Regions from separate parts of the Blautia sp. DFI.3.45 genome, predicted to be linked through region 1. Evidence: riboswitches for the same ligand, from Rfam matches in the RefSeq annotation. Region 1 holds a riboswitch; the other holds the start of a gene.
The links. Region 1 has a riboswitch for thiamine pyrophosphate ahead of thiW (energy coupling factor transporter S component ThiW). Riboswitches for the same ligand answer to the same signal wherever they lie in the genome.

Region 1 (7,834 bases):
GATGATTTTCCCGGCATACTTTGCTGAGAGCTGCTAATTCTTCTCTGGAATACAGGGTACCATATTCTGTTGGCTGGGAAATATATACCATCCCGGGCATTACCATATGCTCATAATTGGCATCATCATAGAAATCCTTCACCAGCTTCTCAATCTGCTGTGCAGAGATTTTTCCATCTTTCTGCGGTACTGTCAGAACCTTATGTCCACCAAATTCAATAGCGCCAGATTCATGGGTTGCAATATGACCTGTATCCGCAGCCACAACTCCCTGATAGGATTTCAAAAGTGCATCGATCACTGTGGCATTGGTCTGTGTTCCACCAACCAGCAGAAATACATCTGCCTCCGGTGCATTGCAGGCTTTTCTGATCTTTTCTTTCGCATCTTCTGTGTATGGATCCTGACCATAGCCCACTGTTTTCTCCAGATTTGTCTCCATCAGCTTTTTCATGATCGCAGGATGTGCACCCTCCATGTAGTCACTGGCGAAATATAAACGTGATTCTGTATTTTCCATTTTTATCGTTATGTCCTTTCACTGCACTATTTGCGCATTTGACTTTTTTATTCATAGCTTCTGTTCTGTACCGGAACGCTATTCATTCTGTTACTCTATTTTTCTTAGCATTTCTCCCATCTGCTCTTCTGGCTTTCACAGATGGAGTTCCACTGACAATTCCCACAGATTTCTTTCCTCTTTCCTGATGCCAGGATTTTCTTTTGAACAACATCTGTAAAATCATCAAATTCCATAATCTGTCCATTTTCCAGACCGCACAGTTCCAGCACTGCATTGTCATATGCTTCTACAAGCGAAAAGGAAGAACAGCATCCTTTTTCATTATTGGGACAGGCAGAACAGATCTCGTCTGTATCTGCATGAAGCTGTATCTTTGCTCCCTTCTGGAAAATATCCAGCATTTCCTGCATATGTGCGGAAAACCCATTACTGTATCCCTCACCCTTGAAATATGCAAGGCACATTCCATGGTGAGGGCGTAGTGGAATATTTTTTATAAAAGACATCTTTGTGCACCCTTCTCCTTAATTTTTTAACATATTAGATACTTTAACACAAAGCGTTTTTATTGACAACTTTTTTAATTTTATAGTTTACAATCCAATAATTCTATATACTGGTCGGATTTCATCAGACTTACTGGATAAAATCAGAAAAATCCTTTTTTACTTTTTCTTCATTTACCAGCCTTAGCTACCCTCATATTATAAAGAAAGGTACCCAATGATGCCAGAATAATCAGCACATATCCTGTAACGCTGTACTTATCCGGAATCTCTCCAAACAGGATAAATCCCAGCATCGTGGCAAAAATAATCTGCGAATAATCAAAAATGGAAATCTTCCCTGCAGGTGCATAGGTGTATGCAGCCGTAATCGTAAACTGTCCACCCGCTGCGAATAATCCTGCCATCAGCAATGTCACAAGCTGCTTCATATTCATGGGTGTGAAATGGAACAACATCCACGGCACAACCGACAAACAGGAGAAAAATGAAAAATAAAACACGATAACCGGTCCCTTCACTCCGTGAGTTCCCAGTACACGCACCATCGTATAGGCAATTCCTGCCCCCAGTCCACCGCAGACTCCTATCAGTGCCGGAACAAGTGCCGCATTCTGAAATCCCGGTTTCACTACAAATAAACATCCTATAAACGCCAGCGCAACACACGCAGCCTGCACCGGTCTGATCTTTTCCTTTAACAAAAGGAATGAAAAAATAATCGCAAAAAACGGAGATAACTTATTCAGAATCGATGCATCTGCCACCAGAAGATGATCAATTGCGTAAAAGTTACACAGAATCCCCAGTGTCCCGCACACACAACGCAGGATCAACGGTCCCCAGTATTTCTTATCCACCTTCGGCACTGTACGATTTTTACAGAGAATCACCGCTGCAAACACCGCCGCCACCAGATTCCGGAAGAAACTCTTCTCCACAGACGGCAGATCACCTGCCAGACGTACACTCACATTCATACAAGCAAAGAAAAACGCCGACAGGATGATCATTATCATACCCTTTATGTAATTTTCCTGTTTCATCAGATTTAACCTGCCTTTCTGTCCATGCAGACAGCTTCTTTTTATCATATGCTGTCTGTCATCTACCTGTTAATCATAGCACGGACAATCGTTTTAGTACAAATAGATTTTTTATTTCAATTCGTCCTAAGCCATGATATGTTACTGTTCACTCCGTTCTCAGTAACACGCTTCGCGATGCACAGAATTTATGCTAATCGCATAAATTCGCGCGGTATATCTCGGGTTTTCTGTGACCTTCGCTCACAAAAAACACCTCGCGGGATATTACCAGTGAACAGTAACCATGATATACTATAAGAGCTATCGAACCTCCAGCAGAAAGGAGGTGAGTTTCATGGAAGAAATTCTCGTCACATTTCTTGTCTCTGTTTTAGCAGGCGTAGTTAGCTACTACATATGCAAATGGCTGGACGGCAGACACTAGACAGCAACAGCCCAAACGGAACAGCTCACCGTAACGAGCAAGAAAGCCCTCAGAGCTGCAACTCTGAGGGCTTTTATTTCTTTAGTTCGCTTCATGGAATCTCGTCACATTCCTTAGCTACTGTTAGTATATGCTGAAAAAAATAAAAAGTCAACTTAAAAATAATATTAGGTAGTGTAAATTTACGTTACTGTTCACTCCGTTCACAGTAACGTAGCCAAAATTCATTCCAGATTGCCTGCGGCAATGGAATTTTGGCTTGTATGTCTCGGGATTTTGGCATATTCATGCCAAAACACCTCGCGGGACAGTGGCGTGTGAACAGTAACAAATTTACTGTAGAAAATTTACCCTGCTTTTACATCCCATTGACTTTTCCAAAAGCTTGTGTTACTCTAAAGCGTGTTTGAAAATTGTAACGCACATCTTGCGTAAAGCATTTTTCAAATACGCTCTAACAAAAGAAAATCTGCATAATGGATAATAACAACGGGAGCCTGTGGGACAGGCTGAGAGGAAGATAGATCTTCGACCGCACCTGATATGGATAATGCCAGCGTAGGGACTGTATTTGTATATTAAAATCTGCCAGTGTGTTATTCCGGCAGATTTTTTTGCAGGATTTTATCTGCTTCCTGCACAACTGATAATGTCTGCTTCGGCAGACCAAATCTTCATTTCAAGGAGGTTCATTATTATGAACACAGACAGATCAAAAACACTCAGAATGGTCATGCTCGCCATGATGGTTGCCATCGGCGTTGTCATCTCACCTATTCTGAGAATCGAGGGTATGTGCCCTACTGCACACCTGATAAACATCGTCTGTTCCGTACTTCTGGGACCGTGGTATTCATTGCTTTGTGCCACTCTCATCGGAATCATCCGAATGATGTTTATGGGTATCCCGCCACTTGCACTGACAGGTGCCGTATTCGGCGCATTTTTATCAGGCGTTTTCTACCGCGCTTCTCATGGAAAGATTATCTGCGCAGTGATCGGTGAAATCTTCGGAACCGGTATCATCGGCTCTCTGGTTTCCTATCCTGTAATGGCATTTCTTATGGGCAGAAGCGGACTGAACGCATTTTTCTATACACCAATGTTTCTGGCAGCAACCTGCATGGGCGGCACCATTGCCTATTTCTTCCTGAAGGCCTTAAGTCACGCAGGAATGCTTGCCAAATTTCAACAAAGCCTTGGAGCAAAAGTATATGATCGTAAATCAGACAAATCCCAGACAATTAACCAGAGCAGCACAGCCGCTGATTCATTGCATCACTAATCCGATTTCTATTCATGACTGTGCGAATATTATTCTGGCGGCCGGAGGCCGCCCGATTATGGCAGAACATCCGGCAGAAGTAGCTGAAATCACCAGAAGCTCTCATGCACTGGCACTGAATCTTGGAAATATCACTGATGCACGTATGAAATCCATGCCTGAATCTCTGAAAATCGCTGCCAGTCTCCACATACCCGTTATGCTTGATCTGGTAGGAACCGCCTGCAGCAATCTGCGCTATGAATTTGCGCAGAAGCTTATGAACATCCACATGCCCGAACTCCTTAAAGGAAATATGTCTGAACTTCTTGCCATATCCGGACAGACTGCACATGCAATCGGAATTGACGCAGGTGTACAGGATGTGCTTACAGATGCCAATCGTTCCCATCTGAAAGAACTTTTCCAGGAAAAAGCTTCCCAATGGAATACCACACTTCTTATCACAGGCAAGGAAGATATGATCGTCTCCGCCAGTAAGTGTGAATTTATCACAAACGGTACTCCTGCCATGTCACAGATCACAGGAACCGGATGTATGCTTGGAATGATCTGTGCCACCTATCTGGCAGTTACAGACCCATTTACAGCTGCCGTCTCAGCAGCCAGAGAATTTGGCACAGCAGGAGAAAGAGCAGAGAAAAACAGCTCCGGACCCGGAAGCTTCCAGACAGAGCTGTTCGATCAGTTTTACAATCTTTTATAATCTACAGTTTATCAATAATTTTTTTCATAAAAAAGTTCCCGTCAGACAATATGGACAAATTTCTTCCATATCATCTGCGGGAACTTTTTTATACTATTTCCGCACTGCGCATTTTTCCCAGTTCTCGTCTCGCAAACACAATCGCCAGCGCAAATGCCGCTGCATCTGCGATCGGTCCTGCATACATCACTCCATCAATTCCCATAAACAACGGGAAGATAATGATCAATGGCAGAAGAAAAATCACCTGTCGTGTCAGAGACATTACAATACCCAGCTTCGCCATACCGATAGAAGTAAAGAAACCGGAAGATACCGGCTGGATACCGTTTGCAAAGGTCATAAACATAAATATTTTCAGATAACGTTCTGCAAACTGAAAATACAGATCACTTCCTGTTCCGAAGATACCCACGATCTGGTGTGGAAATATCTGGAAACAGAAAAAAAATATCGTTGCAATTACTGTACAGGCAGTTACAGAATAACGGTATGCCTGTCTTACTCTGTCATATTTCTTTGCTCCGTAGTTAAATCCCCAGATTGGCTGACTGCCCTGAGAAATACCAATACAGATTGCCATAAACACCATATTGACTTTGGAGATAACACCTACACAGGCAATGGGAATATCACTTCCATATACGGAATTTGCTCCATAATAACGCAGAATATTATTTAATACGATCTGCACGATCGCCATGGCAATCTGATTAATGCAGGATGCAAGTCCCAGAGAAATAATTGCTTTAAGATATGACAGCTTTGGTTTCAGCATCCCACCGGACAGATACATTTTGCGGAACTTACAGAAGTACACAATTACCAGAACTCCGGAAGCAACCTGTCCGATCACTGTTGCCCATGCAGCACCCTTAATTCCCCATCCGAATCCAAAAATAAACAGCGGATCCAGAATAGTATTGATGATCGCACCTATCATAATACAGACCATAGAATAAGTCGGACTTCTGTCTGCTCTGACCACATGATTCCCGCCGACAGACAAAATATAAAATGGAAGTCCAAATGCAGTAATACCTGTATAATCAACAGCATAAGGCATAACATCTGCAGTTGCCCCGAACAATGTCAGAAGTGGTTTCAGGAACATCAGTACAATCACAGCAAGTATCAGACCACTGATTGCCAGTGACGACAACGCAGTACCTGCAATCCCGCTGGCTTTCTTCTCCTGTCCTGCCCCCATTTCCAGATTATAATTTGATGCACCGCCAATTCCCAAAAGCAATGCCAGCGCAGTTGCGACCGTTGTAACAGGAAACGCCACATTTGTGGCTGCATTTCCCAGCATCCCCACACCCTGTCCAATAAAAATCTGATCCACGATATTGTACATCGCACTGACCAGCATACTGATGATCGCAGGAATCGCAAACTTCACGATCAATCCACCTACCGGTGCTATACCAAGCGGATTCTGTGCCTGCGAATTTATCTCCTGCGTACTTTGATTATCTTTTTCCAAGTAAACTCCATCCTCTCTCTACATATTCGATATAATTTCTGTCACTGCTATTTTGTAATAAAACACTTTTCAGGATAATCTCTATTATTTCCCTGCCCCACTATACCGTATCATTTACTTTAACATTTATTCTCTTTCCCTGCAACGTAAAAAGCATACCGACTCTTTCTGAATTTTTCAAAAGTTTACATACTTTTTGTCCTTTTTCTATCCGGTATCTCCTTGGAATCATTCCATATCGCTTCTTAAACTGCCGGAAAAAATAACTCTGGTTTTCATAACCGACACCCAAAGAAATTTCTTCAATAGACAAATCTGTCTGCCTCAACTGTCGCTTTTCATGGCTTTAGAATAACAAAAATAAGGACAGTTTTTCAGATTCTTATTAGACTGAAAAACTGTCCTTATTTTCTATTTATATCTCTACACCGAACAACTGCTCTGCAGTTTCGGTTAAAACCGCGTAGGTTTATTCACATACTTTGCCTTATACTTAGAATACACAATCGTCTGGTCCTTATACAGTCCATAGTATCCTGAAGCCGCATAACTGATAGAAACAGCAATCAGATAAAAAGGAACTCCCTTAAATCCAAACATTTCAAATGCGATCAGAATTGATGTGATCGGGCAGTTTGTCACTCCACAGAATACCGCCGTCATTCCACATGCAGCACAGATAGATGGCGAAAATCCCAGCCAGTTTCCCATCACACATCCTAATGTAGCTCCTATACAGAACGAAGGAACAATTTCCCCGCCTCGGAATCCTGCACGCATTGTCAATGCAGTCAGTACCAGTTTCCAGAAGAAGTCCAGAGGTCTTGCCTGTCCTTCCTCCACTGCCTTCTCAATCAGCTCTGCACCTGCGCCCATATAATCTGAAGTTCCCAGAAGTAATGTAATTCCAATCACCAGACAGGATCCCACAACTACACGCACATATGGATTCTTAAACCACCTTCCATATGCTCCGGCAACTCCATTCAGCACCATACAGAATACAATACTAATCACTGCACATCCAACAGCGATAGCACCCATTTTCAAACCCGTTTCAATAGTCAGCTTCGGAATATCCACTACATGAAAAGTCTCCGGTGTAACTCCCATTCCTGCCGCAAATCCGGATGCAACCAGGGAAGCAATCATACAAGGCATCAAAGCTGTATAATACATCACTCCTACACTGACTACCTCCAGTGCAAAAACAGCCGCAGCCATCGGTGTTCCAAACAATGCAGAGAATGCTGCACTCATACCACACATAACAATTACATGTCGGTCTTCCTCATCCAGATGAATCCAACGTCCAAGCTGATTGGCAATACTTCCACCAAGCTGTATTGCCGCACCTTCACGTCCTGCAGAGCCACCTGCCAGATGCGTAAGTGCTGTAGAAATGAAAATCAGAGGTGCAGATAAAATCGGCACATCGTCCTGTGATCTCACAGTAGAAAGCACCTGATTCGTACCTCCATCATCCTTACCAAATTTCTCATACAGGTATACAATAATTAATCCCATCACCGGAAGCAGATAGAACATCCATTCATTTTCTTTCCTGCAATTTGTCACACTCTTCAGCACAAAAGAAAACAGTGTACTCGCCGCTCCTGTAATACATCCTACAAGTACCGCGATCATCAGCCATTTTACAAGATTTCCCACATCACGCTGAATCTCACTACTATAATATTGAAGCTTTTTTTTCAGTAAGCTTTTCGCTTCCGTACTTTGTTCTTCCGTGTCATTCTCCTGATCTGCACGCTTTTCCTCTTTCTCCATTTCCCCCTCTTACCTTTCCTTATTATTTTACATACAAATTTGCTATTTCTATTTTAGCATACAT
Region 2 (7,834 bases), on a different contig from region 1:
TCAGTGACTCCATGATGGCAACAGGTATGGAGAATGGATTGTATGAACTGGGCGGACAGGAAGTGACCATGAAAGACAGAAAGGCAACTCTGGCAGACGGAACGATCGCCGGTTCTGCAACCTGCCTTTTTGATTGTATGAAGTGTGTTATTTCCATGGGTGTACCGGAAAGAGAAGCGATTCTGGCAGCAACAGCAAATCCGGCGAGAAGTATTGGGATTTATAATGAAGTGGGTTCCCTTACTCCCGGAAAACGGGCAGATATTGTGTTGACAGACGAAGAGTTGAATATTGTTAAGGTACTGTAGTGTAAAAGAAAAGCTTTCCGACAGAATGTGCACAGATAAGAGTATGGACATTTTGCCGGAATGCAGTTCTGTATCAAGGAGAAAAATGATAACTAAAAAAGAAATTTTAGATGCGATTCATGGAAAAATGATCATTTCCTGTCAGGCGGTAGAAGATGAACCATTATATGTAGAAGAGAAATCCATTATGTACCTGATGGCACGCGCTGCAAAACAGGCAGGTACACCTGCAATCCGTACAAGCAGTATCCGCGATGTCATAGCGATCAAAGAAGAAACAGGTCTTCCGGTAATCGGTCTGGTGAAAATCCAGTATCCCGGATATGAAGGATATATCACACCTACCATGAAAGAAGTAGACGATCTGGTAGCAGCAGGATCTGATGTTGTAGCTCTTGACTGTACACTTCGCAAGCGTGGTGATGGCATAACTGTCAATGAGTTTATCGCACAGATCAAAGAGAAATACCCGGATATTATCCTGATGGCAGATATTTCTAATTATGAAGAAGGTATCAATGCATGGAAGTGTGGTGTGGATATTGTTGGAACAACCATGAGCGGTTACACTGATTACACTTCAAAAAAGGATGAACCAGATTATGAACTGATGGAGAGGCTTGCAAAAGATACAGATATTCCGGTTATCGGAGAAGGCAAGATCCATTATCCGGATCAGGCTGTAAAAGCACTACAGACAGGTGTATGGGCGATCGTGGTAGGCGGAGCGATCACACGTCCGCTGGAAATCGCACAGAGATTTCAGAAGGCAATTGAAGCAGGTAAATAAAATGCGAACAAAAAAGGATGTGTCAGAGTTGCACATCCTTTTTTTGTTATAGCAAGTGCAGTATTTTATGGAATGGCTATAAATAAACAGCCGGCCGACTTTTGCAGTAACTGAACCGGACTGCAGAGAATTTTTGGTGCAGAAACCGGAACTTGGTGTTAGAATAGAAGCGTCATATGATAAGCAGAACTTATCCACATCAGAAGATATTTAGTTACTGTGAACGGAGTGAACAGTAACAATATTTATGAGGAAACAATCCCTCCGGTTACAGAAGAATGTGGAAATTAAAAAAACTCAGATAAGATCTATGAATGGAAGATGCCAGACTATTTGGATACGATCTGATCTGAGATAATAGAAGAACTGAGACAAAAGAAAGGAACAATACGAATGAGATTATTGATCGTGCGACATGGAGATCCGGATTATTCCATTGATTCTCTTACAGAAAAAGGCTGGAAAGAAGCAGAATATCTATCAGAAAGACTGTCAAAACTTGATGTAAAGGATTTCTATGTATCACCTCTTGGAAGGGCAAAGGATACAGCCTCTTTTACATTGAAGAAAATGAACCGTACAGCAGTTGAGTGTGACTGGCTGAGGGAATTTGATGTTCTGATCGATCGCCCGGATGTTACTGACAGGCAGAAGAGATTATGGGACTGGCTTCCGCAGGACTGGACACAGGACGAGAGATTTTACCAGTATGATCACTGGTATGAAAACGAGAGACTTCAGCAGTCTGATGCCAAAGGATACTATGACTATGTAACAGGAAAGTTTGATAAGCTTCTTGCCGAACATGGTTATGTACGTGAAGGACATTATTACAGAGTGGAGAAACCAAATGAAGATACGCTGGTATTCTTCTGCCATTTTGGTCTGGAATGTGTGCTTCTTGCGCATCTGATCGGTGCTTCTCCAATGGTACTGTGGCATGGATTCTGCGCAGCACCAAGTTCAGTGACAACTGTCAATACAGAAGAACGAAGAGAAGGAATCGCAAGTTTTCGTATCAGCGCATTTGGTGATATTTCCCATTTATATGTGCATGATGAACCACCGGCATTTGCTGCAAGATTCTGTGAAATGTACAGTAATACGGATGAGCGCCACGATTAATTAACCAGGTAATTCACCTGCGGAGCCATGCATTTCCTGCAGGAACTGGTTCAGGATTATCTGATCCTGGCACATCCACAGGCAGATCTTCCGCAGATTAAGCATGCAGAGGAAATTACACATGGAGATAAAGAAGAGATATCCACCGGAAAGTCCGCTCCTGTGGAGTTTCCATCACTGTTTTACTGACAGCAATGATGCTGTGTTCTATTCGGGAAGAGATTCCAAAGAATCAGCAGAAACGACCGGTAGCATTGATGATTCCGGTGAATCTGAGAAATTATTTTCCGTCTCAGTCTATGACAAATTTCTTTGGATGGATTGAGGTGGGATATATATTTTCTGATGAAACAACCTTTGAAGATGTACTTTTATCTGTGAAGAAACAGTTCGAAGAAGAACTGGTAAAAGAAAAGATTGCCATGCATATGAGCGGATATGTGCGCATTGAGAAGAATCCTTTTGTACGTGCTGTTCCGTTGGAGATCAAGAAATATTTTCTGATGATCGGAGCCAATCTGGGAAGCAGGAGCATTACGGCAGTTTATTCTAATATCGGCATTATTCGTTTGCCGGAGGAGTACAAAGAATATATTCAGCATTTTGGGATTTTTGCAAGTACCAATTCTCTGCAGATGTGTTCCTGTTCTTATGGGGATGAGATGGTACTGGGATTTACTTCCAAGATACCGGATGACAGTATCCAGAGGAATTTCCAGCGGATGCTCGGCGAGGAGAATGTTTCCCACAGAGAATTAAAGAATGAATTTCCGGGATATGGGGAAAAGCACAGGCTTGAGAAAAAAGAAAATCAGAAGGTTATCCAGACTTTCAGCTTCCTGTGTCTGGCAATTGCGGTAATCTGCGGAATGATTAATTTTATGATGGCAGGTGTACTGAACTGGTTCTGGTTTGCAGGAGCAGGATGTGCCTGTGCATGGCTGGTTGTTATGGTAGCATATTATAAACGCAGGAATATTCTGAAGAATGAAATGTGGCAGCTTTTGCTCATATCAGCAATCGCAATCCTATGGGACCGGTTTACCGGATGGAAGGGCTGGTCTGTGGATTTTGTGATTCCTTTCGGGATATTGGCAGTGCAGTTTTCTGTTCCTGTGATCGCAAAAATAAACCGTCTGGAAAGGGAAGAATATCTGTTTTATCTTGTACAGGCCGGAATTGCAGGACTGATTCCGATGATATTGGTTTGGACTGGAATCGTGCAGTTTGCCGTACCTTCAGTAATCTGTGCCGGAATCAGTTTTCTGACATTGGCTGCACTGTTTATCTTCTGCAAGAAGGATACGATGCGGGAGTTTCATAAGAAACTGAGGATGTAGAAATATGGTCTTGACACACATGGGATAAAAGATTATACTTTATCCATGTAAAGAAAGGGGAGCTTGTGAGTGCAGGCTGAGAGGAAGTCATCAACTTCGACCCATATACCTGATTTGGATAATGCCAACGTAGGAACCTATAAGATATGATTTTAAAGGGAGATGACTGGCATCTCCTTTTTATTTATCTCATGCATTTGAAGAAATTCAGCTGTCCGGTAATCAATCTGTAATAAGTGAGAGAAAACCGGGGGCTTACAGGGAAATTTACATTATAACAGATGAATATTGGGAAAGATGAGAGTGAACAGAGTTCATGAAGGGGTGCACCACCGCGGGTGTATTCTTTTGTGGACTCTTTTTTATGTTGTAGAGGCCGGACCTTCTTTTCCCGGAAAGGAGAAAGTATGCTTATTACTGTTAATGGAAAAACAAAAGAATTGCAGAATACTCTTACAATAGGGCAATATTTGGAGGAAAACAGCTATGTGCCCAGCCAGATCGCAGTAGAATTAAATGAAAGAATTCTGTCAAAAGCCGAGTACAGCACTACTGTTTTACATGAAAATGACATACTGGAAATAGTCAGCTTCATGGGAGGTGGAAGATAAACAGGAATATCCTGATATCACATTATAATATACGAAAGAAGGACTTAAATTATGAGTACAAATAATGAAGACAAACTGATTCTGGGAGGTCATGAATTTACTTCCCGTTTTATTCTGGGATCCGGAAAATTTTCTCTGGATCTGGTGAAAGCATGTATTGAAAAGGCAGATGCGCAGATCATCACTCTGGCTCTGCGTCGTGCCAATGAAGGTGGACTGGCAAATATTCTGGACTATATTCCGAAAAATGTTACTCTTCTTCCCAATACTTCAGGTGCCAGAAATGCAGAAGAAGCAGTTCGTATTGCCAGACTTTCCAGAGAAATCGGATGCGGTGATTTCGTAAAGATCGAAGTGATCCATGATTCAAAATATCTGCTTCCGGATAACTATGAAACTGTCAAAGCTACAGAAATTCTTGCAAAAGAAGGATTTGTAGTAATGCCTTATATGTACCCGGATCTGAATGCTGCCAGAGATCTGGTAAATGCCGGAGCTGCCTGCATCATGCCGCTGGGTTCTCCGATCGGCTCTAATAAAGGTCTGTGCACTAAGGAATTTATCCAGATTTTGATTGACGAAATTGAGCTCCCAATCATTGTAGATGCAGGAATCGGACGTCCTTCTCAGGCGTGTGAAGCCATGGAGATGGGGGCATCTGCAGTTATGGCAAATACTGCGATTGCCACAGCAGGTGATGTGCAGATAATGGCTGAAGCATTTAAAAAAGCTATTGAAGCAGGACGAAGTGCATACCTTGCCGGACTGGGAAGAACCCTGGAAAAAGGTGCAAGCGCATCCTCTCCACTGACTGGTTTTCTTCATGAGTAATAAATAAAAAATCATTCTAAAATGAGATTTTTGATTATAGCAATCCTCGTAAATAATGCATTTAAGACAGTTCAGCAGCGTGCGAAAGACAAGGAAGATATCTGCAGGCGTGCTGACGCACGGCAAAGATATCTGACGCAGGATTTCACACTCTGATGGGCTGGATTAAGATGCATTATTTTAGAGGATTGCTATAACTGCGGAGTAGGTATTAATTTATAGGAAAACGAAAGTTGCCAAATGGTAATAAAGAGGAGAAAACATCAATGGAAACAACAGAAAAAAATATGGAACATGGGGAACACTTCAACGAAAGTATTGTCAATGAAGTGATTCTGGAAGATATGAAAAAGAACAGGATCGATCATATGAAATATCTTCCGGGAATGGAAGTACTGGAAGAATCAGACGTGATGGATCAGGTTATTTCTGCCATGAATGCTTACGATTATGATAAATATACAGAGGCAGATGTACGCAGGGCACTTGCTCATGATAACCGTACACCAGAGGATTTTCAGGCACTGCTGTCTCCGGCTGCATTGCCTCTTCTGGAGGAAATCGCACAGGCTGCGCAGAAAGAAACCAGGAAACATTTTGGGAACAGTGTGTATATGTTTACCCCTATTTATATTGCAAATTATTGTGAGAATTACTGTATTTACTGCGGATTTAACTGCCATAATAAGATCCGCAGAGCAAAGCTGAATGCAGAAGAGATTGATAAGGAAATGGCTGCTATCGCAAAGACAGGACTGCAGGAAATCCTGATTCTTACAGGAGAGAGCAGAGCAAAATCTGATGTAAAATATATCGGAGAAGCATGTAAGATTGCCCGGAAATATTTCAAAGTAATCGGACTTGAAGTTTATCCTATGAATTCAGATGAGTATGCACATCTCCATGAATGCGGAGCTGATTATGTAACGGTATTCCAGGAGACTTATAATTCAGATAAGTATGAAACTCTGCATCTTGCAGGGCACAAGCGTATATTTCCTTATCGTCTGAACGCACAGGAACGTGCTTTAAAGGGTGGTATGCGAGGGGTAGGATTTGCTGCACTTCTGGGACTGGATAATTTCCGTAAGGATGCTTTTGCCACCGGATATCATGCATATCTTTTGCAGAGAAAATATCCTCATGCAGAGATTGCATTTTCCTGTCCGAGACTTCGGCCGATCATCAACAATGACCGTATTAATCCTATGGATGTACATGAACCACAGCTGCTTCAGGTGGTCTGCGCCTATCGTTTGTTCATGCCATTTGCAAGCATTACGGTATCTACCAGAGAGTGTGAGCGTGTCCGCGATAACCTGGTTGGAATTGCTGCGACAAAGATTTCAGCAGGAGTCAGCACAGGAATCGGAAGTCATGTGGAGGATATCGAAGATAAAGGAGATGACCAGTTTGAGATTTCAGACGGAAGGTCTGTAGATGAAGTCTATAAGGCACTTTTGGATCATGATCTTCAGCCGGTTATGAATGATTATGTGTACCTCTAAAATGCAGAAAAATCCTTATGAAAATGTAATTGCAGTGACCAACCGCTCCCTGTGTCAACGTCCCTTTGCAGAACAGATCGAGCGTGTATGCAGCCTTCATCCGAAGGCGGTTATTCTGAGGGAAAAGGATCTGCCGGAGGAAGAATATTCTCGTCTGGCAGAGCAGATACTGGAAATCTGTAAGAGATATCAGGTTCCCTGCATATTACATACCTATGTAAACGTAGCAGAAAAACTGCATCATCCATACATTCATCTGCCAATATTTCTGTTGGAAAAATATGAGGGAAAGCTTGGAGGTTTCCGGCAGATCGGAAGTTCGGTCCACTCCGTAGAAGATGCATTGAAAGCAGAAAGTCTGGGAGCTGATTATCTTACGGCAGGACATATTTATACAACTGACTGTAAAAAAGGACTTCCACCCAGAGGACTGGAATTTCTGGAGAATGTCTGTAAAGCAGTAAAGATTCCTGTATATGCCATAGGAGGGATACATCCGGGAACAGGACAGTTAAATGAGATTATGGAACATGGTTCAGCCGGTGGATGTATTATGTCAGATATGATGAAGATATAGTAAATAAAAAGCCGTATTTCAACAATCAAACATGTTGAAATACGGCTTTTATAAAAGCATCATTCATCAAAAATAGTAACAATTTCACCATCCAGAATACGGTTTGTATTCTTTACGGCACAGAAGTTTCCGCACATACTGCAGGTGTCTTCTTTCTCAGGTTTGGCCTCTGCGCGGTAGCGTCTTGCTTTCTCAGGATCCATGCTGAGTTTGAACATTTCTTCCCAGTCAAGACGTTTTCTCGCTTCGCTCATCTTATAATCCCATTCTGCGGCACCGGGAACTCCTTTGGCAATATCAGCAGCATGAGCAGCAATTTTGGCAGCGATAATTCCCTCTTTTACATCAGCTGCATTTGGCAGACGAAGATGTTCTGCAGGTGTTACATAGCAGAGGAAAGCAGCACCTGAATAAGCAGCAATCGCACCGCCGATTGCGGAAGTAATGTGGTCATATCCGGGAGCAACATCTGTTACAAGCGGTCCAAGTACATAGAAAGGAGCGCCATGGCAAAGAGTTTTCTGGATTTCCATATTAGCTGCGATCTGGTTCAGCGGCATGTGGCCAGGTCCCTCGATCATAACCTGAACATCCTTTTCCCATGCACGTTTGGTAAGCTCACCGAGAGTGATCAGCTCTTCAATCTGTGCAGTATCAGTTGCATCTGCAATACATCCGGGACGACATGCATCTCCCAGACTTAAAGTGATATCATACTCTCTGCAGATATCAAGAATTTCATCA

Region 2: it holds a riboswitch for thiamine pyrophosphate, as region 1 does, so the genes downstream of both, thiS (sulfur carrier protein ThiS) here and thiW (energy coupling factor transporter S component ThiW) in region 1, are expected to answer to the same signal.

Annotation. Positions count from the first base shown of each region.
Region 1 covers NZ_JAJDMI010000065.1:109-7,942, reverse strand. The annotation lists gene LJE09_RS15655 (threonine aldolase family protein) at 1-520, opposite strand, end outside; gene LJE09_RS15650 (DUF1284 domain-containing protein) at 625-1,029, opposite strand; gene LJE09_RS15645 (DMT family transporter) at 1,200-2,075, opposite strand; TPP riboswitch at 2,982-3,085, shown strand; gene thiW (energy coupling factor transporter S component ThiW) at 3,200-3,787, shown strand; gene thiM (hydroxyethylthiazole kinase) at 3,717-4,493, shown strand; gene LJE09_RS15630 (MATE family efflux transporter) at 4,582-5,982, opposite strand; gene LJE09_RS18915 (helix-turn-helix domain-containing protein) at 6,083-6,310, opposite strand; gene LJE09_RS15620 (chloride channel protein) at 6,436-7,770, opposite strand.
Region 2 covers NZ_JAJDMI010000001.1:72,878-80,711, forward strand. The annotation lists gene nagA (N-acetylglucosamine-6-phosphate deacetylase) at 1-308, shown strand, start outside; gene LJE09_RS00335 (N-acetylmannosamine-6-phosphate 2-epimerase) at 394-1,098, shown strand; gene LJE09_RS00340 (histidine phosphatase family protein) at 1,492-2,223, shown strand; gene LJE09_RS00345 (hypothetical protein) at 2,251-2,412, shown strand; gene LJE09_RS00350 (DUF6320 domain-containing protein) at 2,418-3,563, shown strand; TPP riboswitch at 3,609-3,717, shown strand; gene thiS (sulfur carrier protein ThiS) at 3,971-4,174, shown strand; gene LJE09_RS00360 (thiazole synthase) at 4,226-5,005, shown strand; gene thiH (2-iminoacetate synthase ThiH) at 5,272-6,513, shown strand; gene LJE09_RS00370 (thiamine phosphate synthase) at 6,494-7,090, shown strand; gene thiC (phosphomethylpyrimidine synthase ThiC) at 7,150-7,834, opposite strand, start outside.